2 linked regions of the Stieleria varia genome follow. The protein of the gene in region 1 binds, or shares a complex with, the protein of each later gene. Links are inferred from orthologs where the notes say so. Each region holds a gene or a part of one and is shown in the gene's direction. Other genes may lie near its edges.

The links.
Region 2: the proteins of accB (region 1) and accD are in contact, whole or in part, in a solved structure (PDB 8UXZ), measured with the Escherichia coli proteins. The link is inferred for Stieleria varia from one-to-one orthologs.

The regions. Positions count from the first base shown.
Region 1 is NZ_CP151726.1:6,223,717-6,241,025, forward strand. What follows is about bases 8,653-11,369. They hold accB (acetyl-CoA carboxylase biotin carboxyl carrier protein), read left to right. Parts: upstream 8,653-9,631; coding sequence 9,632-10,108; downstream 10,109-11,369. Other genes in these bases: Pla52nx_RS21135 (M24 family metallopeptidase), read left to right, coding at 8,653-9,412; accC (acetyl-CoA carboxylase biotin carboxylase subunit), read left to right, coding at 10,140-11,369. In the rest of the region: Pla52nx_RS21100 (UTP--glucose-1-phosphate uridylyltransferase), read left to right, coding at 90-1,469; Pla52nx_RS21105 (metallophosphoesterase family protein), read right to left, coding at 1,466-2,224; Pla52nx_RS21110 (metallophosphoesterase family protein), read right to left, coding at 2,326-3,093; tRNA (adenosine(37)-N6)-threonylcarbamoyltransferase complex dimerization subunit type 1 TsaB, read left to right, coding at 3,255-4,100; Pla52nx_RS21120 (hypothetical protein), read right to left, coding at 4,589-5,266; Pla52nx_RS21125 (peptidylprolyl isomerase), read right to left, coding at 5,263-6,519; Pla52nx_RS21130 (hypothetical protein), read left to right, coding at 7,530-8,306; more of Pla52nx_RS21135, read left to right, coding at 8,327-8,652; more of accC, read left to right, coding at 11,370-11,483; Pla52nx_RS21150 (MraY family glycosyltransferase), read left to right, coding at 11,599-12,675; Pla52nx_RS21155 (O-antigen ligase family protein), read left to right, coding at 12,654-15,056; Pla52nx_RS21160 (DUF1573 domain-containing protein), read left to right, coding at 15,152-16,417; Pla52nx_RS21165 (multiheme c-type cytochrome), read left to right, coding at 16,533-17,309. UniProt on the Escherichia coli protein: This protein is a component of the acetyl coenzyme A carboxylase complex; first, biotin carboxylase catalyzes the carboxylation of the carrier protein and then the transcarboxylase transfers the carboxyl group to form malonyl-CoA.
Region 2 is NZ_CP151726.1:3,913,360-3,921,653, reverse strand. Bases 3,363-6,156 are described here. They hold accD (acetyl-CoA carboxylase, carboxyltransferase subunit beta), read left to right. Parts: upstream 3,363-4,194; coding sequence 4,195-5,118; downstream 5,119-6,156. Other genes in these bases: rarD (EamA family transporter RarD), read right to left, coding at 6,085-6,156; Pla52nx_RS12895 (serine/threonine protein kinase), read left to right, coding at 5,124-6,023; Pla52nx_RS12905 (pyruvate carboxylase), read right to left, coding at 3,363-3,839. In the rest of the region: more of Pla52nx_RS12905, read right to left, coding at 369-3,362; more of rarD, read right to left, coding at 6,157-7,248; Pla52nx_RS12885 (hypothetical protein), read left to right, coding at 7,241-8,101.

The DNA.
Region 1 (17,309 bases):
GTCGCCATGCGGGGCACGGGTGTTGTAATTGTTGACGTCGATTCATACTGACGCGTGTTCTGATTTCACGTACTCGACTCAACGAAAACATGCATTCAACATCCGATACTTGGCAAGCGATCGCAGACAAACTGACTGAGGCAGGCTCTCCCGCGGTCATTCACGAGATCTTTCGCAGGCAGTTCGAGCGTCTCGCCAGCGGTGCCGAGACTTACCTGCGCGAAGCCGATATTCGACCTGCCACCGGTGTTGTTGACGCCGAGACATTGCCCGATGAACTGGAGCAAATCGGCAACGAACACTTGGATCAGTCGGCGTTGTTGAAGCTCAACGGTGGACTGGGGACCAGCATGGGTTTGGAGGGGCCGAAATCGTTGTTGCCCGTTCGTGGTCGGACGACTTTTCTGGAGTTGATTCTTCAGCAGACCGGGTTGCTCGGCGTTCCGCTGGTGCTGATGAATAGCTTCTCCACCGAAATCGAGACCGCCGCGGCGGTCTCCGACGCAGAGAACGTCGTTTCCTTTTTGCAGCATCAGGTCCCCAAGCTCGATGCAGAAACACTGCTGCCTGCGGAGTGGCCCAGTGACTTGACGATGGAATGGTGTCCGCCAGGGCATGGCGATATCTATGCGGCGTTGGTGACCACTGGGACGATGGAACGACTGATCGGCCAAGGACGCCGGTACTTGTTCGTCTCCAACGCGGATAACCTCGGCGCGACGATGAACACGCGTTTGCTGGGGCACCTGATCCAGTCCGGTGCTTCGTTCATGATGGAAGTCGCCGATCGGACGATGGCTGATCGCAAAGGCGGTCACTTGGCGATGGACACCAACGGTGGTTGGTTGTTGCGTGAGTCGGCGCAATGCCATCCCAGCGAGGAAGCCCAGTTCCAGGACATCACGGTGCATCGTTATTTCAACACCAACAACCTCTGGATCGACTTGGTCGCACTGCAACAGCACCTTGATCAAAGCGGCGGCTCGTTGGACTTGCCGATGATCGCCAATCGCAAAACGGTCGACCCCAAGGACACTCAGTCGCCGGCGGTCTATCAGTTGGAAACCGCGATGGGGGCTGCGATCGCTTGCCTGCCCAATGCGACGGCCGTTCGAGTGCCCCGATCGCGGTTTGCGCCGGTCAAAACGACGGGCGACTTGTTGGCCGTACGCAGTGACGCGTACGAGATCGCGGAGGATCGGTCGGTGCGATTGATTGCAGAGCGAAAGGGAGTGCCGCCGAACGTCCAGTTGGACAAAGCGAATTATCGAACGATCGCGGACTTGGACGAACGGATCCGCGAAATTCCATCGCTGCGAGACTGCGTGACGTTGACGGTTCAAGGCGACGTGGAATTCGCCGCCGATGTGTCGTTTTCCGGAGAAGTGGCAATCACGAACCAGTCAGGTGGACGCCAAGTGCTTAGTAGCGGAGAGTACACCGGTGAGGTGACGCTGACGGGTGCTTAGCGGCCTTCGCGGAGGCGGTAGCCGAGGAAATTATCGAGCTCCGGTTCGGCTTCGATTTTTCGCACCGTGTCTTCGATGTCATATTCCACGCGGTGGTACGCCACCGAATCTCCGTCGAACACGACGTAGCAACTGCGTGAATCGCCGTCGCGGGGCTGACCGACGCTGCCGACGTTGATCATCAACCGCTTATTTGCATTGGTGACCGAGTAGCTACCGACGATTTCCGTGTGACGGATGAACTGGTGATCGGTGGTGAAGATGCCGGGGACGTGCGTGTGTCCTTGGAAACACAGATGCGGCACCATCGAAAACAGCTTTTCCATCTTCTTGATGTTCTGGATGTCTTCGGGCATCACGTATTCGTTTGTCGGCCCACGAGGGGAGCCGTGCACGAACAGGACGTTGGATTCACGGACGGTGCGTGGCAGCTCGCACAAAAACTCCATTCTCTTGCGACTCTGCTCGGGGCCATCGCGTCCGGATTCCAGTTGGTTACGAGTCCAAAAGATGGCCTGTTCGGCCGTCACATTGAATCCCTCCGGGTCAAACAGCGCGCTGCTGTCGTGGTTGCCCAGGACACAGAACCCAAAGCCCATCACGATATCGAGGCATTGACAGGGTTCGGGGCCGTAGCCGACCACGTCGCCGAGACAGACGATGCGATCGACATTCTGTGTAGCGACATGATCCAAGACGGTTTTGAGCGCCGTCAGATTGCCGTGGATATCGCTAAGGATCGCGGTTCGAGTCACGATGGGGTCAATTCTGGTCAGTGGAGATTGGTCCGCGTGCCGGATCGTGAGCGTGATGGAGCTTACCGACTTTGGTTTGAGCTTACTATCCGTCGGTGCTGCTAACGACCGTGCTTGATTCGGTCGCCCAGCGCGTTGGACAGGTCGGCTTCCGCGTAGATCTTGTTGGCCGTTTTTTCGATATCGTACTCAACACGGCGGAAAGTCACGGTGGGGCCGATCGGGCCGTCTTTATCCAGGATCACGTAGCAAGCACGATTGTCGTCGTCGCGTGGTTGGCCGACGCTGCCGACATTGACCATCGCTTTCTCGCTGCCCAAAACATACTGATAATCACATTCATCGGGGGCGATGAATTCGCAATCAGTGGTGAAAACGCCGGGCAAGTGGGTGTGGCCCATGAAGCAGTACTGTTTGACTTTACCAAACAAGATCTCCATCTTGCGTTGGTCAAAGACGTATTCAGGAAACACGTATTCGTTGGTGGGATCGCGTGGCGAACCATGCACGAACTTGTATTGATCGTCTTCATAGAATCTGGGCAGTTCGCCCAGGAAGTCCCATCTCGCGTTGACTTGGCTGGCCGACCCGGGGCCATTGTCTAGCTGGTCCCGTGTCCAATAGATAGCTTGCAAGGCCATCGGATTGAATCCGTCAGGATCGAACAATGCGGCTTGGTCGTGATTGCCCAAGATTGTCACTTGGGCATGGGTCATGACGTTGTCCAGGCACTCGCAAGGATTGGGGCCATAGCCGATGATGTCGCCGAGGCAAAAAATCTCGTCGACATTGTTCGCACGAATGTCCGCTAAGACCGCGAGCAGCGCTTCAAGATTTCCGTGAATGTCGCTGATCAGAGCTCGCGTCACGTCGATTTTTCCTGAGAATGGCCTGTCCTGCCGCCTAGGCTTGGACCGTGAAAGAACGGATTGTAAGGCAAATCAAAATTTAACAGCAATCCCACGATATATTTCGGAACCAAAGTTTCCATCCATCCCGTACGCGACTGCCCGGTGATTTGAGCTGCCTGATGTCTGAGCCCCATTGTACTTGCCACATCGCGATCGAAACGACAGGACGCTTCGGTTCGCTGGCGGTTTTATTGGGAGATCGAGCGGTTTGGCAGGCCGACTTGCCTCGTGATCGGCGGACCGCGGCCTCGGCTGCACCGGGTTTACAGGAATTACTGCATGTTTGCCGAGAAAATCAATGGTGTCCCCAGTGGATCGATGTCGCGATCGGCCCGGGGTCCTTCACCGGCCTGAGGATCGGCGTGACGATGGCAAAAGCGATCGGATACGCACGTTCGTGGCCGATTGTCGGTGTGGATTCGTTGGCCGGGATCGCCGCTGCGACCTTGGATTCCTTGGACACGCAGCCGGGCGAAATGCCTGCACAGCAGGTGCTCGTCGGGATCAATGCGTTTCGCGGCCAGATTTTTGCAGGCGTCTTTGATGTGGGCGAGCTATTGTCCGCACCCCCAGAAATCCCGCTTGAGTCGCTGTCCAAGTCGCCGCTTACTACGCCACTGACTCCATCCATCTATGCCGAGCGTATGGACGCATCGGTATCTGTCATGGAGTCGGAACAGTGGAGCGAGTTGGTCCAGCAGATGGCGGGTGACCCGACGGTGGTGTTTGCTGGCGATCGAGCCGTCTTTCCGGAATCCCATCAGGGGAAGGTTTCAGGACGGACCGTCAGCGACGCAGTGGGCGTGGGGCGGATCGGGCTACGACTGGCGGCGATGTCGCAGTTTCAGGACGCGATGCGGATTTTGCCGCGATACATCAAGCACAGTTCTGCGGAAGAGAAACGTGAATCGACTCGCTGTGACGACGAATCCCGTCTGGGCCGTAATAAATCACCTGCTTCTTGAGGGCGTCATAGATCGCCGTCAGTTTCACGCTGCGGGGACCGTGAACACAGAAGTAAAACCCGCAAGATTTGCCCCCCCGAACGACTTCACGTTGCGTCATCGGGAATTGGCTTGGCTCCAGTTGTCCGAAATCACACAGTCTTTTTTCGACGAGCAATCGGAATTGGTCAAATGCAACGGTCTGGTGTGAAAACCCGATCATGCGAGGCTGGGGCTGGAAGGAATGGGCTGGTCGGTGAGGTCGATCGTCGCACCGAGGCCCGAGGGGACGCCGACACATTTGAGCGACTTTGCAAAGCCATCCTGAGCTTGGCTGGTGTCGTATCGGCGAGGTCGCCGCGAAAGATTAGTCTTGAAAAAAGACTCAGCCTTGCGACCGCTGCATCTTTCCTGGTCGGTGCCGGTTTTGCGATTTTGTCTGGATCAAAAGCCGAACCTGGCAAAGTTCAACTTGGGAAACCGCGTTTGGGGTCCAGCAAAGAGCCAACCTAATGCTTGTGGGCTTTGCGACCGTCAGGTTTGGTCACTCGCGTGAAAATATCACGCAAAATTTTCTGTTCCAGTGAAGTGTCCCGGCCCAGGGAAATCCATCCCAGCGTTTGGGGGCTGTCGTCGTAGCCGTTGTCCGTTCTCAGCATCGTGCCGTCGTGACGTCGTGACGCCGTCGTCTCGGTCGCGTACTGAGTCCGGTCCGTGTCTTCGATGTCTTTCTGCACGATGACTTCGACCGTATAGGCAGCACCGTTGGGACGCACGATCACGGTTGCCTTGCGACGAATCGATTGCAGTGTGCTTTGAATGCGTTCAAATCCCGCCGTGCTATCTTTGCGCCACGGCTCCATCACCGATGCACCGGTTCGGTATGCCGTCTCGACACGTCCATCGAGCAGCATGCCGTTGGAATTTTGCACCGGCTGTTCGCGAGAGATGCGAAAGTAGTCGTCGACCGTGTCGATGACTTGATGCCAAACGAATTGATCGCTGGCCGGTGGCAGTTCGATCGGATTGGGGACGAACTCATCGACTGGTCGATGGTCGAATCGATACAGCAACTGGCCGCATCCGATCGACAAACCGCACAGCAACATCAGGCACACCAAACACAACGACATGCGTTGGGTGGGAGCCAAGCGAGATGGATCGGCCGCAGCAACCGTGCGATTCATCGCAACAGACCTCGCAACAGTCCCTTGGATGCGGCGCGAGGGATTTCATCGGGGTTGACCGAATTGTCAGCGGTACTGGGCAGCGGTTGATCGCCCATCATGCTTTCGGGCAACGGCATCGAGCCGGGCATGTCGTCGGGAAAGCGTGTCCAGATCGGAACACGTTTTTCCATTTCGCGGATCATTTTTTGTTCCGCCTTGGCGATCTTTTGCTTCTTCAGCGTCTCGCGAATCTTGTCTTGAACGTCACCCAGCGGCGTCACGCCGGCCGGCTTGCGTTCCAAGACACGGACGATGTGCAGGCCGTCGTCGTCACGGATGACTTCGCTCATTTCGTTCAGTGGAATCGAAAAGACTTGATCTTCGATGGCTTGTGAGGCCAAGGCGCCACGATTGGTCCAGCCGTGCAGTCCGCCGTCGCTGGCAAAGGGCTCTTCGCTCTTTTGTTTCGCCACCGGCGCAAATGTTGGGCTGCCTCCATAAAACGCTTCACGCCCCATCTCAGTGATCGCTCCTTGCGTTTCATCCATTGACGGGTGTTTGGCAAACAGTGCCGACAACTGTTCCCACCGAGCTTGCGCGGCGTGCGAGAACTCTTCTTGGTGCGACAAGTAGTACTGATTGATCTCCGCAAGCGTGACTTCGGGGTCTTGGTCGATTTTGCTGCGCATGTACATGTGGCCCAGCATGGCGTCGGTAAAGTTTCGCTGCCGGGCGGCGATCGAAGAACCTTGTTTGCGGAGGATCGCATCGATTTTGGCAAGGTCCTCCGTTTCGTGGACCTCTTGCAACTTCTTCAGTTCCCCTTCGCGAAACATTTCGCGGGCGCGTTGATCCATCATCTTGGAGATCTCGCGTCGCTTTTCCGCCGTCTGCGTGGCGACTTGTTCCAGCAGGAAAAGCTCTCGCATGGTTTTCGATCGTATCAATTGCACGAGTTCTTGTCGCACCAAGCCGAGTCGGATTTCGCGCAACTGTTCTTCGGGGACCGTTGTGTTGGCTTGCTTGAGTCCCTCCTTGATCCTCGCGTCGACTTTCTCGATCACGTCGCCCAGCAGGATCCGAGACTGACCGACGACAGCGAGCACGGCTGCCGGGTCTTGGGGCAATTCTGTCGCGTTGTTTCCTTGATCGCCATTTCCTTGATCGCGGGTCGGCAGTTGGGCAATGCCTTGAGCCGAGCACGTGGACGAGTATTCGGACGTGGCCGGTGCGACAACGGTCACCGCGAACACCATGCTCAACAGCGCCACTGCGCTGGCAAAGCTTCGTCGCAAAGACGTTGAGTTACAGCTTGGGTTACAACTACTGAAGGGCATTTCGTTGCCTGTGCGTCGACATATCGGATCAGATGAAGCGTCAGAAGGCACGTGGGAGGAGCGGTTGCTCGAATGCTTGCTCGAATCTGCTTGCTCGGAGACCTTCGTATTGCGTACATAGCGGTCTGTTGCCGAGCGGGACAAGAGCAGAGCGGCGGTCGCAGGAAAATCTGGCGGTAATTTCTTTGCGAGAGAAAATCAGCGTTGACAGCCGTTTGGCTGGGTTGTTAATCCCGGCACCATCAAACACTCCTGGAGCTTTATCGATGGTAAACGTTTTGCGGGAATCGTTTACTGGCCAATGAGATTGGCCGGAGCATTCTCGGTTCGTGGCGACGGTTTCTGGGTCAATCGTCTCGACGAGCCGCTCCACGGTGAAGTCTCCACAGCGCATCGGGGTGTCGCTCACGCGGCACCCCGATGCTCGATACACTGGTGCAATGGGTCCTGCAGCACGCATCTCAAGGCTGCCGGCGCAGCTGGCCGCCCCAGTGAGCCTCAGGCGCTAGCCGTGGGCCTGAGGCGGATTGTGGTGCCGGCCCACGGCTAGCGCCTGAGGCTCACTTTGATTGCGATGCATGGAACGAAAACATGGACTGAAAAAACAATGCCAACCCCAAATTTTGAGACGTGATTGTCTCACCCTGTCAGGGTGAAATAGAGACTACAACCATTCACCCCAGGGCGTCGCTTCGCTTTGCCCTGGGCTTTCATGTTCAGGCCCTTTCAGGGCGTAGCACGATCCGCGCCTTGTCATTTTCCCCAGCTACGTTGAGGGAGGTGACAGAAACCGGCGGAGTGAGCTCCTGTCGCAAACCCCAATTCTTGGCAACCCAAGTCCAGGCTCATCAAGAACGCCTCCCAGACGTCTATGATTGACTTGTCTAGGCTAGCGTCCGCCGAGAAAGGCTGACGTACAGGTGTTCTTTTGTTACAGTAGTCTCATGTCTCGCCCCGCCACACATTCGTCTCGCTATTTGCTGTATCTGTTCATCGGAGTCGGCTTGGGCGCCGCCATTGGCATGCTGCGGATCTGGAGTAGCCCCAATGAATCGGGTACTGACAACACTCCGTCGGCCGACGTCCGCACGGAGAGCGAGCCGGTGGAGGTCACTTGGCAGGCGGTCTTGAATCGCGTTGCCGACGAGTCCGCGGAAACGTTGCAGGTGTCAAACTTTGCGATCGACGACACGTCGGTCCAGTCGCTGCGTGATGGGTTTGGGTTTGTCGAGACAGTGATCATCGACGAAGGCGTCATTACCGATGACGGTGTCGATGCGATCGCGGACCTGCCGGCTTTGCGGCATCTGCGGTTGAGAAAATCGCCGATCTCCGATGTGGGATTCAAGCGGCTTGCCGAGTGTTCTTCCCTGATGATCCTGAACTTGCCCGATGCGGTGTGCACGCCGGAGGGAGTCGCGACGCTTGCGGCATTGCCCGATTTGCGGCAACTGCGACTCGGTTCGGACGCTTTGACGCGAGAAACGGCCGCTGCGGTCGCGTCGATTGGATCACTTCGCAGCGTGCATTTGATCGGCGTGCCGATCGACGACGAGGGGCTCAAACAGATCGCAGCGTTGCCGAAGCTGCAGTCGCTGTATTTGGACGACAGCGATGTGACGCCAGACGGCTGGGAGTGGTTGTTTCAGAATCATGCCGACTTGCACGTCCACGTCGACCAACATCATCATGATCGTGATCCATCGCCTCATCCCCATTAACGCTTTTTGAAAGCCAGTTTGTGACTGAACGAATCAATCGCCTGCGTGACCGTTTTCAGGATTTGAAGATCGATGCGATGTTGGTTTCCAATGAAATCAACGTGGGCTACTTGAGCGGCTTTACCGGCGATAGCTCATGGTTGTTGATCACGGAGGGCTCCGCCACGATTTTCAGTGACGGTCGCTATCGCACTCAGATTGCCAGCGAGTGCCCCACGTTGAAATGCGTGATCCGCACGCCCAGCCAGCAAATGGTTGAGATGGTGCGAGAGGGTGTTGGCGAGTTGCCCGACGCTCGGATCGGAATCGAATCTCAGCACATCAGTGTTGCGATGATGTCTTCGCTGACAGAGAAATGCCCTGAAACGAATTGGCAGCCTGTCGAGTCGGCGGTCGAAGGCTTGCGGATGATCAAGGACGCGAGGGAGATCGAGACCTTGCGGCGGGCGGTGGACATCAACCAGCGTGCCTACCAGTCCGTGGTGGCAAAATTTCGACCGGAGTGGACCGAGCGCGAGATCGCGTTTGAGTTGGAAGCGACCATGCGGTTCTTGGGAGGGCAGGGAGTTAGCTTTCAGCCGATCGTGGGCGCAGGTCCCAACGGAGCCCTCCCTCACTACCGTCCCGGAAACGTGGCCATCGGCGATTACCCGACCCTGCTGGTCGACTGGGGGACTTTTTATGGCGGGTACGCCAGCGACATGACTCGGACGCTGCATCGCCCTGACGCGTCGGAAAAATTTCGGTCGGCCTATTTGGCGGTTCTGGACGCTCAACTGGCGGCGATCGACAAAATCAGGCCCGGTGTCGCTGCACAAGACGTCGACACGGCGGCCCGCGATGTGCTGAAGAACGCGGGCTTGGGCGACTATTTTGTCCACGGGCTTGGGCACGGAGTGGGGCTGCAAATCCACGAGGCGCCCCGCATGTCGGCCGTCAGCACGGAGAATTTGGCGGTCGGGATGGTCATCACGGTTGAGCCCGGTGTTTACTTTGAAGGCGATTTTGGGATTCGCATCGAAGACGACGTGCTGGTGACCGAAACAGGGCACGAGGTTTTGAGCACCTTGCCAAAGGGCCTCGATGATTGTCAGCTAATTCTGTAAAACCTCCACATTCTGAATCCGCACCGTAGGCTTGCAGCAGAACAAACCGCCCATCCGGGTGGCGTCTCGGCAAGGGTCACGATTCCGAATAACCTGAGACATTCACCACCAATTTGCGTCAACACGGACGCGACGGCGGTTTGGGCGACCATTGCTGGATGATCGCGGTGGCCAACGCACGACCGTCAGACACAAAATATTTTCGATGAGCAGTCAAGCATGAGCAAAGGCAAGCACGCGGGCGAAAGCGTATTCGACATTGAACGCATTCGTGAAATCGTACGGCTGATGGAACAGCACGAGTTGGTGGAAGTCGACCTGCAGCAGGGTGACGATCGAATCAAGCTCAATCGCGGCGGCGTGGCCCCGGTCTATGCCGCAGCACCGGCCGCGGCGCAACCAGCCTTCGCCCCCGCAGCGGCACCCGCGGCCGCGCCGGCTGTTCCCGACAACACGATCACGATCAACGCGCCGATGATCGGAACGTTTTATTCTCGAGCCAATCCCGATGCCGAGCCGTTCGTGCAAGTCGGCCAGACGGTGACGCCGGACACGATCGTCTGCATCGTCGAGGCGATGAAGGTGTTCAATGAGATTCCCGCCGAGTGCAGCGGCAAAGTCGTCGAAGTCTTGATCCAGGACCAGCAGGCCGTTGACTTTGGCAAGCCCATGTTCCGCATTGCACCCAACGCGTGAACCCACTCGACCCGATTGACGAAGCGAATCTGTGTTCCAAAAAATCTTGATCGCCAATCGTGGCGAAATCGCACTGCGGATCATCCGCGCCGCCCGAGAGATGGGCATCGGCACCGTCGCGGTGTACAGCACCGCCGACGCGGGCTCGATGCACGTCCAATTGGCCGACGAAGCCTACTGTGTGGGCGGCCCCAAGAGTTCGGAGAGTTACCTGAAGATCGATCAGATCATCGCGGCTGCGGAAGTCGGCGATGTCGACGCGATCCACCCCGGCTACGGCTTCTTGGCCGAGAACGCTCATTTCAACGAAGTCTGTCGGTCCAGTGGCTTTGAGTTCATCGGTCCCAGCCCCACGGCGATGGAACAGTTGGGCGACAAGAATACGGCCCGATCGATGGCGATCGCCAACAACGTTCCAGTCGTGCCCGGCAGCGATGGCTTGATCGAAGACGACGCGACGGCGTTGGCAACGGCTCGTCAGATCGGTTATCCGGTTTTGATCAAAGCGACCGCGGGTGGCGGTGGCAAAGGCATGCGGGTGGCTGAAGACGAGGAGTCGCTGCTTACTTCGGTGCAGCAAGCACGCACGGAGGCCGAAGCCGCATTTGGCAATGGCGGGGTGTACTTGGAACGTTACGTCACCTCACCGCGGCATATCGAAGTCCAAGTGATCGCGGACACACACGGCAATGTTTGCCATTTGTTCGAACGCGATTGCAGCGTTCAACGTCGGCATCAGAAACTGATCGAAGAAGCCCCCAGTCCGAACTTGCCCGAAGAACGTCGGCAGGCGATCTGCGATGCGGCGGTCAGGATGATCCGCGGCGCGAATTACTCCAACGCCGGTACGGTCGAGTTCATCGTTGATGCAAACAATGATTTCTTTTTCATCGAAGTCAACGCGCGGATTCAGGTGGAACACCCGGTCACCGAAATGATCACCGGTGTGGACTTGATCAAAGAACAGATTCGGGTCGCCTCGGGGCTGCCCTTGTCGTTCAGCCAGTCGGACTTGCAATGCACCGGCCACGCGATTGAGTGCCGGATCAACGCCGAGAACCCGGATCGAAATTTCATGCCGTGCCCGGGCAAGATCCAAGAGTTCTACGCTCCAGGCGGATTCGGCGTCCGGTTCGATTCGCACGTTTATGGCGGCTACACGGTGCCACCGTACTACGACTCGATGATCGGCAAGCTAATCGTTCACTGCAAAACGCGGGACGAGGCGATCGCGACGATGCGACGGGCGTTGAAAGAGATCCGCAGCACCGGCGTCACCACCACGGCGTCGTTTCATGACCAAGTCCTGCAGCATCCGGAGTTTGTCGCCGGCACGCACGACACCAAATTCGTCGAACGCGAATTCACTCGTTGAACCAATTTGACGCTCGTGGCGTAATCGGACTGGCTTTTCTACGCTCTACGAGGAATGGGATCTTTTGAATCCGTCGTTTATCGGATGGTTGATTGCGGTGACCGTGTTGCCGCCGATGCTGATCAGTTGGATCAGCCTGTATCCGGTACGACGGTTCGCGTTTCGGCTGGGACTGGTGGCCAACGAAGGCGGCCATAGCACACACTCCGGCAGCACTCCCGTCGGCGGAGGCATCGGAATTTGGCTGGGGATCATCGGGACCTTCGCCGCTGGAACCATCGCATTGATGGTGGTCAGGCAGTCGCCAGACCTGCAGTCTCATATGCCGGAAACGATCACGCCTTATCTGGATGGCATTTGGCAGCGATGTGGCACGCTGTGGGGGCTGATGGGCGCGGCCACTGTGTTGTTCGCGTTGGGGATTTGGGACGACAGACGCGGCGCCCCCGTGATGATTCGCTTGGTGGTCGAGTTTGCGGTGGCAGCGTTCGTGGTCTTGGTCCTCGGTTTTAGCCTGACCGCATACATCGGGTTGCCGTGGTTGACACACGTGATGTCCGTGTTGTGGATCGTTGCGGTGATCAATTCGTTCAACATGCTGGATAACATGGACGGGCTGAGCGGCGGTGTGGCCGCAATCATCGCCACATCGATGGCGGCCGTGATGTTGACGACACCGAGTCCGGGCACCGCGCAGCCACAGTTCTTGGTCGCGTCACTGTTGTTGGTGGTGTGTGGCGCGTTGCTGGGATTTCTTTGGCACAATCGACCACCGGCCAAGATCTTCATGGGGGATGGTGGCAGCTATCTGGTTGGCTTTTTGATCGCCGTTGCGATGTTGATGGCAACCTTTGCCAGTACACCCAGGCCGCATGCTGTTCTGGCACCGGTCTGTGCGATGGCCATTCCGCTGTACGATATGACCACCGTGTTGTGGATCCGGATCCGCGAAGGACGCAGTATCTTTGTGGGTGACCGCAGCCACTTTTCGCATCGCTTGGTCGACCTGGGGCTCAGTCGCGCCCAAGCCGTGATGACGATCCATCTGGTGACCGGCACGTGTGGTTTGGCAGCCGTCTTGCTCGCGCATGTGTCGGTGTTGCAAGCGGTCGCGGTCCTGGGGATTGTCGCTTGCATGTTGATGCTGGTCGTCATTTTGGAGTCGACCGGATGGCGAAAAAACGAAAACTGAAACCACGAGCCGATCGAGCCGCAAGCGTTCAACATGAACCCGTTTCCAACGAAGCGTCCGCCGTGTCAGATTCGCCGCGATCACTGTTGAGTTTGCCAAACGTCGCGATCGCTTTGCTCGCCGGGATCGTGGTCTATGGTTGGTACTCACCCAGCGACAGCACCGAAGTCGAAACGGGGGCGGCGTTGTGGTTCGGCGTTTTGTCGCTGGCCCTATTGACGCTGACTTGGGGCATTCGCGGTTGGAATGGTGAACTCGTTGATCCAAGCAATCGCAGATCAACGCATTGGATTGATGGAGCGACTTGGGCGTTAGCGATCTGGATGGCCGTTGCGGCTTGGGCGACTTGTCCCCCGGGGAACCTGAGGGCGGCAACCAACGAAGCGTGGCTTTGGGTTTCCGCGGCTGCCGTTTTTACATCGGCTCGCTACTGGCTGGCCGATATCGGCATCCGTCGCGCAGCGTGGAGCCTGATGATTTCGATCGCTGTCGCGACAGCGATCTTGGCTTTGTATCAGCAGGTGATCAGTTTGCCGCAAAGCCGAGCAGATTACCTCGCGGATCCCGATGGCACGCTCAGGATGCTGGGCTTGTCAGCACCGCTGGGTTCCGCCGAACGAATGATCTTTGAAAATCGATTGTTCGATGGCGGGCCGACCGCGACCTACGCGTTGGCCAATTCGATGGCGTGCGTCGTGCTGATCGGTTGCGTGCTGTCGTTGGGTTGGATGGTCAATCGGTGGCGACACAATTGTGTTTTGCAGAAAAGTTTCTCAGTCGCAGTTTTCGCATCGTGCTTTTTGGGGCTGCTGCTCTCCAGCAGTCGATCCGCATTTCTTGCGTTTGCAGTGGGCGCGGTTGCAGTGCTGCTGCTGTGCCGCGATCCATCACGGCAGGAATCCACCGAGCGAACAGCGAGACGATCGTTGCGACGATCATTTGCACTTGCGGGAGTTGGGGCTGGCGTGATGAGTCTGATCACCGTCGCGGTACTGTTATTCGGGCGCAAGGAATGGGTCGAACAAGCACCAGCGTCGCTCGCCTTTCGGCTGCAATACTGGCGAGCAACCTTGGCGATGGCGTGGCAACATCCGGTCTTCGGCGCGGGACCGGGTGGATTTCAGTCTCTGTATCAGCGGTATCGGACGCCGGGATTCAGTGAGCAGCCTGCCGATCCGCACAACTTTGTTTTCGAAACACTGGCATCGGGCGGTTTCGTTGCGGTCGGAATCTTGATCGTCTTGTCGGTTAGCATTGCTGTTGCCGTAGTCAAACGCCCCCCCAGTCCCCGTGGTGGACGAGGTCACGAGTCCCATCCACCCGCGATCGCCCCCCCGTACGTGAAAACCGACGCGTTTTGGTTGGGCGCAGGATTGTCACTCTCCATGATCTGGATCTTGGGAGCGTTGATCAATCGAATGCCTGATGGTGCGTCTCACATGATCGCTGTTCCCATCGCCATCGCAGTCGCGTGGGCATTGAATCGACGAGCAAGCGAGATGAATGACGCGACGTTGGACATTCTCAACGCCGTTGCCGGGCTCTGCGCTTTGATTCATCTGTCGGCCGCCGGTGGATGGACCGTGCCCGGCGTCGCCATGTTCGTGTGGTTGTTGGCGGCATCCGTGACGGCTGATTCACAGACAATCGCCGAAGTTGGAACCGATGATGAGTTGCCGCCGGATTCGCGGTCGCGGATGACCAGGGCGGCGATCGGCGTGGCCTCCGGACTGGCATTGCTGGTACTGATGCGGTTCATTTCACTCGGACCTGTGATGGACGCGGAGTTGGCGATGATGAAAGCCGAGCGGGTCGTCGAGTCCTCGCGTTCGGATTCCTCGGAGTCCGCAGTCCTGGACGCGATCCAGGATGCCATCGACGCGGACCCGTGGGCTGTTCGGGCACCGATGTGGCTGGCCAGCCAAACGAGCTGGCAAGTGATCCAGAGTGACACTGCGTCAAACCGCCAACAGTGGCTAGCCGCTATACGAAGTGTTCGTGATCGCGCGGGGCGGGACATCTCCGTCTATCGGACTTTGGGTGGCCAAACGTTGCACGTGTATCAGCGTTGGGGGCGGAACGAGGATCTGGAGCTTGCCCAGCAATTCTTTGAGCAGGCAATCGAGCATTCACCGTCCGACCAGGGACTACTGGCCCAATTGGCGGCCATCGAGGCGGCGACGGGAAACCTGGATCGGTCTCGTGAATTGGCCCGTCGGGCCCAAGAATTAGCGGATTTGTCGGGTGACGTGGTGCGTGACCTGCAGCGCCAATTCATTTTTGTCGTGCAGCACTTGGGGGGCCCTGCCGGTCAGGAGGCAGTTCGACGGCCAGCAAGCGAAGTCTTGGCGAACCAACTGTCGGGAATGGCCGTAAAGTAGGGATCGGAACCGGTCCCCGCGATTCCGTTGCCGCTCTGAAGGGGCCAACCGTCCATTCATCCTTTCCACTCGTTTGCTCTAATTCGGTGTCGATAGTGAAGTTTTACTGGTTACTAATCGGACTGGCGGTGGTCACGGGCTCCGTTTCCGCCTGGGCGTACAACTACAACCGCTACGGTTCCCGCGAAGGGCGTCTCGGTGCCATCACGATGGACGGAACCATCAACGGCAAGAATGTGATGGCGGAAGTGGCCAAGGGCTACTCCACGTCGCTCGCCAAAGTCGAAATGCTTAATGACCCGACATTTGATTTCGGTGCGATGGCTCCGGGTACCAAGGGAAATCACACCTTCACGGTCAAGAATGTCGGCGGAGAGCCGCTGACACTGGAGCTGGGAGCGACGACCTGCAAATGCACGCTGGGAAAACTTGCCAACAGTTCTCTGGCCCCCGGCGAGACGACCGACATCGAGCTGGAATGGAACGTCAGTGCAGGGAAAACGACGTTTGAGCAGTCCGCTCAGGTGCGGACCAACGACCCGATGCGGCCCGCGATCGACTTCAAAATCAGTGGCCTTGTCCTGCGTGAAATGGAAATCGAACCTCGCGAACTGACCTTTGGTTCGGTGGCCTCGGGCGATCCGTTTGAGTTTGATTTCAAGATTTACAGCTACATGGATGAGAAAATCGTCCCGGATTCGCAGGCGTTTGCCAGCGAAGAGCTAACGAAATTGACGCAGTTCGAAGTCACGGAGTTTGAACCCAGCGAAGCCGACGGGGTCCACAAGTCGGCGAAACAAGGTTTTGCCATCAAAGCAAAGGTGGGATCGGGCATGCGGCAGGGTGCCGTCAGCACCAATTTCTTGTTCGGATTCCAGAAGCTTGACGAAAACGGCGACGTCATCTCAACCGAGGAATCGACCAAGGAAAAAGGTGACAAGTACTACTTTACCGCGTCCGCTGCCGGACGGGTCATTGGCTCCCTCAGTATGCTGGAAGGCCAGAAGGTCAAGTCCGTCAGCGGTGGCGGTTATGTCTTCGACTTCGGCAAGCTCGGCCCAGAAGACTCCACGATTGGCAAATCGTTTGTGGTGTTAAAGGGTAGCGAGAAGGACGCCACTAACCTTACCATTGGGGAAAGTTATCCCGATGACGTGATCCAGGCAAAATTGGGCGATCCGATCGGCAGGGGGTCTATGAAGATGTACCCGCTGACGCTGGAAGTTATCGTGGGTGAAAAGCCGATTGAGCTTTCAGGGAAAAACAAGGACGAGTACGGTTGGGTCTGGATCGAGTCCGATAATCCCAAAGTTAGCCGAATGAAGCTGGCGGTAAAGGTTGCCGCCCAGCCGAGGCCATAGCCTAGCCACCCGCGAGCTGACCAGCGTGCGGTGGCACTCAACGGATCGCGGTGTGATTTTGAACCAGTTCGTCCACAACACTGAACCACGAGCGCCTGGAGCGCCTGAATTTTCGATGTCGGCTCTGCAAAACGCTTGCGTGTTGTGTGGACGTGTTGTCATCGCATGGGCGGGACTATTGCTGACCCTGACAGGTTGCACATCGCAGTCGGACCAACCAAGCGATTCCGATGTGACGGCCGCGCGTTTGCTATCGCCCCACGTCGTGGCGAGGCCAAGTCTCTCCAGTCCGCTGCCCGATGGATTTGTCGCTCCGAGCGATTTCGGCAGCACACACGATGCTGCAGGTTCATTTTCGGCAAAGGTCGATCCGTCGCAGATCACCGCTCCGACCGTGGTCAAACGCATCGGGTTGGACAATTCGTTTGATCGTCACAGGGCTTGGAGCCTGGAGCGACTCCACGCCGAGTTCGCATCGGACCGCTCCGACCAACTCGTTCAGGCGATTGAGTTGATCCAAAAAAACGGCCTGCCGCCATTGCCCGAGGGCGCGGACGAAGATGAAGCGGCAGAGGATGCGGGGGTCGGTGGACCTGCCGCTGCAGAGGACGCAGGCGTTGGGCCATCGTCGTCCGATCTGGGTCCCGTTGAGATCATCCCCACGCCACGTGCGCAGCCGGAGGTCAAAGCGGAAGTGATCCCGACGCCTCTGGGGATCCCAGAACGCAAGATGAATGGGCCGATCACTCGCATCGCCTCCGAGCCCGAGCCCGCCAAGGGCGCGCCGTCTCAACCAGCCAACACGCCGCCCAACCCAAAGATGACTCCGGGGACAGTCCCTGTGGATGATGTCGACAATGAATTCGGCATCGCAGGGCTCGCCGGCGTCAAG
Region 2 (8,294 bases), 2.3 Mb from region 1 along the record:
GGTCGCACGGCACGTCGCCGGTGTCACGTAAGTCGTGACTCGACCGTAGTTTACTTCTATTGGAGCTGAAGAGATTTGAACTCTCGACCTCTGCATTGCGAACGCAGCGCTCTCCCAGCTGAGCTACAACCCCTTGGTTTACGGACGTTCTGAAACGACCTTGACTGACGATTCATTTTAGCCCGAGCGTTGCCGACGGGCTAGCAGGCTGTCGATTTAGTAGGCCGACGGCGTTGGCGGCGGGCTTTGTGGGGATGACTCATCCCTTCGAAGCCCGTGGCTAGCGCCATCGGCTCACAAGAATTGTACAACGTACTCAATCGACAGTTCTATCCGCGTAAGGGCGTTTTGGGGATCGGTTTGGCGGCTCACTCGATGATCGCCAGCAGGTCGCCGGCTTCGACTTGCGTGCCGGGAGGCGTTTGGATGGTTTTTACCGTTCCGGTCGCCGGCGCGTTGATGGTCGTCTCCATCTTCATGGCTTCCAGCACCATCAGCTTTTGACCCTCCTTGACCTTGTCACCTTCGCCCACCGCGACCGTGATCACCATGCCGGGCATGCTGGCGGCGACTTGGTTGGGGTTGCTCGGGTCGGCTTTGATCGCGGCTTTGGTGTCGGGTTCGAGCGACTTGTCCACGACGGTGATTTCGCGTGGTTGTCCGTTGAGTTCAAAGAACACCGTTCGCGTGCCATCGGGGTGCGGTTGTCCGACGGCGAGGAACTTGATGATCAGCCGCTTGCCTTCTTCGATATCCACCGCGATTTCTTCGCCGGGCTGTTGGCCGTAAAAGAAGTTCGGTGTGGGCAGGCGTGCGACGTCACCGTAGAGGCCACGGTGCTTGGCAAAGTCCTCGAAGACTTTGGGGTACAGAATCTGGGTCACCGCGGCGCGATCGCTTTCGGATTCCCCCAGTGCTTTGGCCGCGATCGAGCGGGCATCGGCGATGTCCGCGTCGGGCATCGATGCTCCCGGGCGTCCAGTATCGGGTGCTTGATCACCCAAGACGACTTTCAGCACGTTGTCTGGGAATCCGCCTGGTGGTTGCCCCATTCGTCCGGCGAGCAAATCGATCACGCTGCCAGGATAGGCGAGGGCTTTGCTGCTGGTCAGCACGTCTTGGGCGGCCATTTCGTTGGCGACCAAGAACAACGCCATATCGCCGACGGCTTTGCTCGTGGGCGTGACTTTGACGATGTCGCCGAACAGCTCATTGACCTCTGCGTAGCGCTGGCAGACTTCCGCCCAACGGTCGGACAGCCCCAACGCTCGTGCTTGCTGGAATAGATTGGTGTACTGGCCGCCGGGCATCTCGTGTTCGTAGAGGTCACCCGTGGCGGGCAGCACGTAGCTTTCGAATGGCAAGTAGAACTCACGTGCGGCTTGCCAATAGGTCGCCAGTTGAGTCAGGGCTTGTGTGTTGAGATCCGATTCGCGTGGCGTGTCACGCAACGACTCGACCAGCGTGTTCAAGTTGACTTGGCTGGTACCGCCGGAGAGCGGAGCCAAGGCGGCGTCGGCGATCTGGAGTCCTTCGTCGGCAGCCGCCAGAATCGTTGCCGCTTGGATGCCTGCTGTGTCGTGAGTGTGCAAGTGAATCGGCAAGCCGACTTCGTTGCGCAGCGCACGCATCAGGGTGATGGCGGCGCCCGGTTTGAGCAGCCCCGCCATGTCTTTGATCGCCAGCAAGTGGGCGCCCATGCGCTCGAGTTGTTTGGCAAGATCGATGTAGTAGGCAAGGTCGTATTTTCTGCGTCGCGGGTTTTGCAGGTCACCGGTGTAGCAGATCGATGCTTCGCAGATGCCGCCTTCCTCGATCACGGCTTCCATGGCAACCCGCATGTTTTCTTGCCAGTTGAGGGCATCGAAAACACGAAAGACATCCATCCCCGCCTGAACGGCTTCGCGAACAAACAGACGCACCACGTTGTCGGGGTAGTTGGTGTATCCGACGGCGTTGCTGGCTCGCAGCAACATTTGCGTCAAGATGTTGGGGACAGATTCACGTAAGTCGGCGAGTCGTTGCCAAGGAGACTCCTTGAGGAAACGCATCGAGGTATCGAACGTTGCTCCGCCCCACATTTCGAGCGAGAAAAGTTGTGGTGTCAGGTGGGCGTATGCCGGAGCGATGCGGAGCATGTCGTAAGTCCGCACGCGCGTTGCCAGCAGCGATTGGTGCGCGTCACGCATCGTGGTGTCGGTGAACAGCAGGCCTTTTTGTTTCCCGATCCACCGCACCAGACCGTCGACCCCTTCGCTCTTGAAGATATCCCGGGTGCCTTTGGTCGGATGGGCTTTGGGGGAAAGCTCAGGGACGGGCGCGGGCTCGCGGCGGAGGGCGACGGGACGATCGGCGACCAGCGGGTTGCCATTGACGATGGTTTCGCCGAGGAAGGTCAGGATTTTGGTCGCGCGATCGCGGCGTTTGGGCAGCTCGAACAGTTCTGGTGTCTGATCGATCAACCTCGTGGTCGCTTCGCCGGCGAGGAACGTCGGATGGTTGATCAACTGGATCAAGAACGGAATATTGGTTTTGACACCGCGGATGCGAAACTCTTGGAGGCATCGATCCATGCGCGATGCGGCCGCGGCGAGTGAAGGTGCCCGCGCGGTGACTTTGACCAGCATCGAGTCGTAGAACGGATTGACCACGGCGCCGCTGAACGCGGTGCCGGCGTCCAAACGAATGCCCATGCCTGCAGCGCTGCGATAGTGGCTGATGCGTCCGTAGTCCGGGCGAAACTGGTTCGCGGGATCTTCCGTGGTGACGCGGCACTGCATCGCAAAGCCGCTGGTGCGGATTTGCGACTGGGGAGGAATGCAGGTTTCGTCACTGACGAGCGGGTATCCTTGTGCGATCCGGATTTGGCTGCTGACGATGTCGATGCCGGTGACTTCTTCCGTGACAGTGTGTTCGACCTGGATGCGCGGGTTGACTTCGATGAAAAAGAATTCTTGTGCATCGACGTCGTAGAGAAACTCGACCGTGCCGGCGTTTTCGTAGCAGGAGCCACCCGAGTCACCCGAACCGACGGCGCGTCCGATTTTCAGTGCGGCTTGGCAGAGTTCTTCGCGGATCGTTGGGTCCAGATTCGGCGCAGGTGCGATCTCAACTACCTTTTGGTGCCGACGTTGGACGCTGCAGTCTCGTTCGTAGAGGTGCACGATGTCTTTTCCGTCGCCCAAGATCTGGACTTCGATGTGACGAGCACGTTGGACGAAGCGTTCCACGAAGACTTCGTCGCTGCCGAAAGCCGTTTTGGCTTCGCGTTGGGCGGCTTCCAAGGCAGCGGGCAACTCCTCCGCGTTTTGCACCACACGCATGCCACGACCGCCGCCGCCCTTGGCTGCTTTCAGGATGATCGGGAAACCGAGTGATTCCGCGATCTCCAGGGCTTCATCGGGGCCGGTGAGGGCTTGGTTCTTGCCGCCCAGCACTGGAACGCCCGCTTTCTCGGCCAATTCGCGTGCCGAAGTCTTGTCGCCAAGTTGCTCCAGGGAGCGAACGCTGGGACCGACGAAGAGAATGCCGGCTTCCTCGAGCGCACGGGCAAATTCGGGGTTTTCGGAAAGGAATCCATATCCGGGGTGAACCGCGTCCACGTCGTATTTTTGGCAAAGAGCGACGATTGCGTCGATGTTCAGGTAGGAGCGAATGGGCTCCCCGGGCTCCCCAATCTGGTAGGCCTCATCGGCTTTGAAGCGGTGCAGAGCGTAACGGTCTTCGTAGGAGTAGATGGCGACCGTTCGGATCCCCAGTTCGGTGGCACTGCGAAAGACTCGGGTGGCGATTTCACTGCGGTTTGCGACCAAAAGCTTGCGAATGGGACGAATCGTCATTGTGATTGATGAGACCGGTTGGGGAGGAATCAGGAGTGGGGGAGGTAATTTAATCGATTTAATCGTGGGAACGTACCAGCGGTGATCAGGCGAAGTGGATTGCGCCAGGAGGTCTGGCGTGAGGGGGCTCGGTGGCGGGGGATTCTGGCGAATCGACCGTCTTGTGCGGGTTCAAATAGAGGCAGCCAAGATCTGGGAAAACGAGTAAAGTATCTGAGTCGCCCAAATCGGTCCCTTTGCGTCAGCGAATTTTTCCTGGGCGACACAACGCGTCTTTCGGCGAGTGTGGTTCCCGACCCTGCTCAGACCGAGCTCACCTGAGAACAATTACCAAGATCTTTGTTTTAAATTGCGTATGGCCACCGTCGATTCGACCAACCACTCCCATCCCGACGCCGATTCGGCGGCCGGCTTCCCCGCCGAAAATGGGGACAGCCCGCAATCCAATTCCCAAACGGAGAGTAAAGCTGTGCCCCCAAAGAAGCGAGGCGTACCTGAGGGGCTGTGGCTGAAGTGTCCCGGCTGCAACGCATCGATCTACAAAAAAGAGGTCCAGCAGCGGCTGAACGTTTGCCCCAAGTGTGAATACCACTTCTATGTTTCTGCGGTGGAGCGGATCGCCCAGGTGTTGGACGAAGGCACCTTTGAGGCCATGAACGAGCACTTGAGGCCGACCGATCCGCTGGAATTCTCCGATCGCCGTCGCTATGCCGACCGGCTCAAGGGCGAGCAGGAGCGGACCGGACTGACGGACGCCGCGTTGACCGGGACCGGAATGATCCGAGCACGCCGGGTCGCGTTTGCCGTGACCGATAGTGCATTCATCATGGGCAGCATGGGGTCGGTGGTCGGGGAGCGTTTGACGCGGTTGATCGAGCATGCGACGGAACAGAATTTGCCGCTGATCATCATCAGCGCCAGCGGGGGCGGTGCGCGGATGCACGAAGGAATCCTGTCGTTGATGCAAATGGCCAAGGTGTCCGCTGCATTGGCGAGGTATGATCGGGCAGGCGGTCTTTTCATCAGTGTCTTGACCAACCCCACGATGGGTGGCGTAGCAGCAAGTTTTGCGTCGTTGGGAGACTTGGTTTTTGCCGAGCCCAAGGCCTTGATCGGATTTGCCGGTCCGCGAACGATTAAAGCAACGATCGGAATCGAATTGCCCGACGGTTTTCAGACCAGTGAGTTTTTGCTGGAACACGGATACATCGATCGGATCGTGCCACGCAAGAACTTGAAAACCGAGATCGCCAGCGCGATCGACTACTGCGGAAAGTAACGCCCATGGGGCTCCTTGATTCTCTCAAATCAGCGTTCGGCGGATCCGGCGGGTCTGGCGGCCGGATCGACGTGGCGGCGCGGTTTACCAAAGAACGGACCGCCGCAACGGGAACGATGGCCCACTTTTTTGTCGCTCGTGACAACAAGCACGACGGACGACTGGTCGGCGTCAAGATTCTCGATATCGAAAAGATGGAGCTGTTTGAGAATCGCTTCAAAGGTTTGAACAAACCCTCCGAAGGCGAGATCGCGATGCGGATGAAGCACCCCAAGGTGGTGCAGACGTACGAAGTCGGAATTTCCACCAAAGGTGAACCCGTCCTGGTGATGGAGTACATCGCCGGCCCGAGCATGCAGAACATTGTCGTCAAAAAGCAGGAGCATCACGTTGCCGGCAAGCGGTTGATTCTGATTCGGGACATGGCCGAAGCGTTGCAGTACGTTCACGAACAAGGTTTCATCCATCGCGACATCTGCCCACGAAATTTCATCTGTCTGCCCGACACCACCGGAACCAAGTTGATTGATTTCGGTTTGACGGTCCCCGCGACTCCACCCTTCATGGCACCGGGCAACCGGACGGGAACGCCGTTGTACATGTCGCCCGAGATCGTGCGTCGACGCCATACCGACAAGCGGGTCGATATCTTTTCGTTCGGAGTGACCGCGTACTGCTTGATCGCGTTCTCCCATCCTTGGCAAGGAGATGAGGTGACTGGCAAAGCGGCTTTGCAGCACGATACAAAACCGCCGAGACCTTTGTCGGATGTCTGCCCCAACGTCGATCCTCGATTGGCCAAGGCCATCATGCAGGCGATCCAACCCAACGTGGATAACCGCACGCCGACGATCGAGCAGTTTCTGCATTCGGTTCGAACAGTGGAAACAGAGTTTGTTGCCTGATTTGCGATGGTCTCCATCGCGGCCCAAATTCAACGGTCCACTGGTCCACTGGTTCACTGGTTCAACGGTCCACTGACGCGTCGTCGGTCACCAATTCCACATGCTGCGAAACACCGGAAACACCATCCAAACCGACGCTGTCCGACGGTAGCGTTTTGGCTTGCCTTAGTTGCTTCTTTGCCGCTCGTACCGCATTGGCCAAGAAGATCGCCGAGCCGCACCAGATGAGTGAGAATCCGAGCACTCGACCGCGTCCCATCGTTTCGCCAAGGTAGACCGCACCGATCAAGAACTGCAACGTGGGCCCGACGTATTGCAAGATCCCGATCAGCGCCAGCGGAGTACGCTGCGCCGCGGCGGCAAAAAATCCGAGCGGCACAAGCGTTGCTAAGCCGCCGCAGACCAACAACGCATCGATGCGCCACGAGATCTGTCCCATCGAACCCTCGCCCCGTGAGTGAACGATCAGCACGTACACAATCGCGGGGACGATCAGCACGCTCATTTCGATCAGCAGCCCGGCAAAAGAATCCAACTGAGCTTTTTTCTTGGCCAGTGAATAACTGGCAAAACTGGTGGCCATGACAAGGGACACCCAGGGCAGTTTCCCCGCTGCGGCCGTCATCGCGGAAACACCGATCGCAGCGATCGTGATTGCCAACCATTGAGGACGCGACAAACGTTCGCCCAAGAAAACAACGCCCATCAAAACGTTCAGCAACGGGTTGATGTAGTAGCCGAGCGAGGCTTCCAAGACACGGCCATGATTGACCGCCCAAATGAAGGCCATCCAGTTGGCGAAGATCAGCATCCCGGCGACGCCGTGCAACAGCCAAGTCGACGGTCGCCGCAGCTTGCCGAGATAGGCTTGGAATTCGTCTTGGCTGGACCGCAGGAGCTGGATCGGGACGAGGATCGATAAGATCACGGTAGCCCAAATGATCCGGTGGCAAACCAGCTCGACGGAATCGACCTGGGAGAGCTGACGCCAAAACAGCGGAAACAGTCCCCACAGCACGTGCGCGGTGACGGCAAAGATGATTCCGTTTCTTAGTCGGGGCGTGATCACGCGAACGCTTGGCTTTGGATCATTGAGCTGGCCACGGTTTGGGCGGTTGAATCTGTGGGGGCTGAGCGGATTGTCCGCTACGAACGATGGCAGGATGCCACCGTTTGCTGACACGAACGTTGGAATTTCGTTCGCGCTCAGTAGACTGATGAGCATGCAAAATCGTCAATCCGAGCACTTGGCAACCATCGCAGCCGTCGCCCCCCGAACCAATCGAGCTCGCTTGCTCAGCACGCGCTGGCTGTTGGTGCATGCCATCGTGCTGGTCCTCTGGCACACCTCATGGCTGGCGATTGTGATGCTGACGCTGTGGCTTTGCCGAGCGACTCCAGCCAGTTCGCCGACGTTTGCCGCATTTCTGTTGCTCCTGGGCATTGCTTTCCAAGTCACGCTCAGTCGCAGTTATCCCGAATGGCCGCTCAATCGGTTCATCTGTTGGCGACTGCGTCGAATCCTACGGCGACGTGAACCCACAAAGCATTTTGCATGGTCTCCGCAATCTGGCGACTGCGAAGTGGTCGAACTCATCCCTCGATCCCGGTGGCAGGGAGGCCATTTGGACAATGCCATTGATGTCATGGTCGCCAAAGTCGCTGACGGACGACTGCAGATGCTGGGCGATCAGAGCATCTACGACATCCCTGGTCAGTCGATCGTGGATCTTCGGTTTGACGATGTCGTGCTGAGAGGCTGGATGACGCCGACCTTCATGGTCGTGCTGACCGTGGAGACCTCGGATGGGTTGGTCGAACTGCCGCTGGCTCGCCGTGATTTTCGCTGGGGGCAGCTTCGGGCGTCCCGGCGTCGCGCTGAAACCATTGCATGGTGCGGCGAATTGTCGGCGATTGCTAGCGGCTGCGGCCCATCGATCTCTCCGTGGTCGACACCCCAGGGAGGGGGCGAAAACATCATGACGCCGTCATACCGTAACCCCTACCACCCCACGGTAGCTACCAGTTGTTGCTCCGAACCGGGGCAAGCCCGGGCTGTTCAAAATTCGGGGTTGTGACGCTGGAACGCTCCTCAAGTTCCTGTCACCTCTCCCGCTGCAACTGATGGCCCCCAGTGAGCCTCAGGCGCTAGCCGTGGGCCTGAGGCGGATTGTGGTGCCGGCCCACGGCTAGCGCCTGAGGCTCACTCTGATTGCGATGCATGGGACAAAAACATGGACTGAAAAAACAATGTCAACACCAAACTTTGAG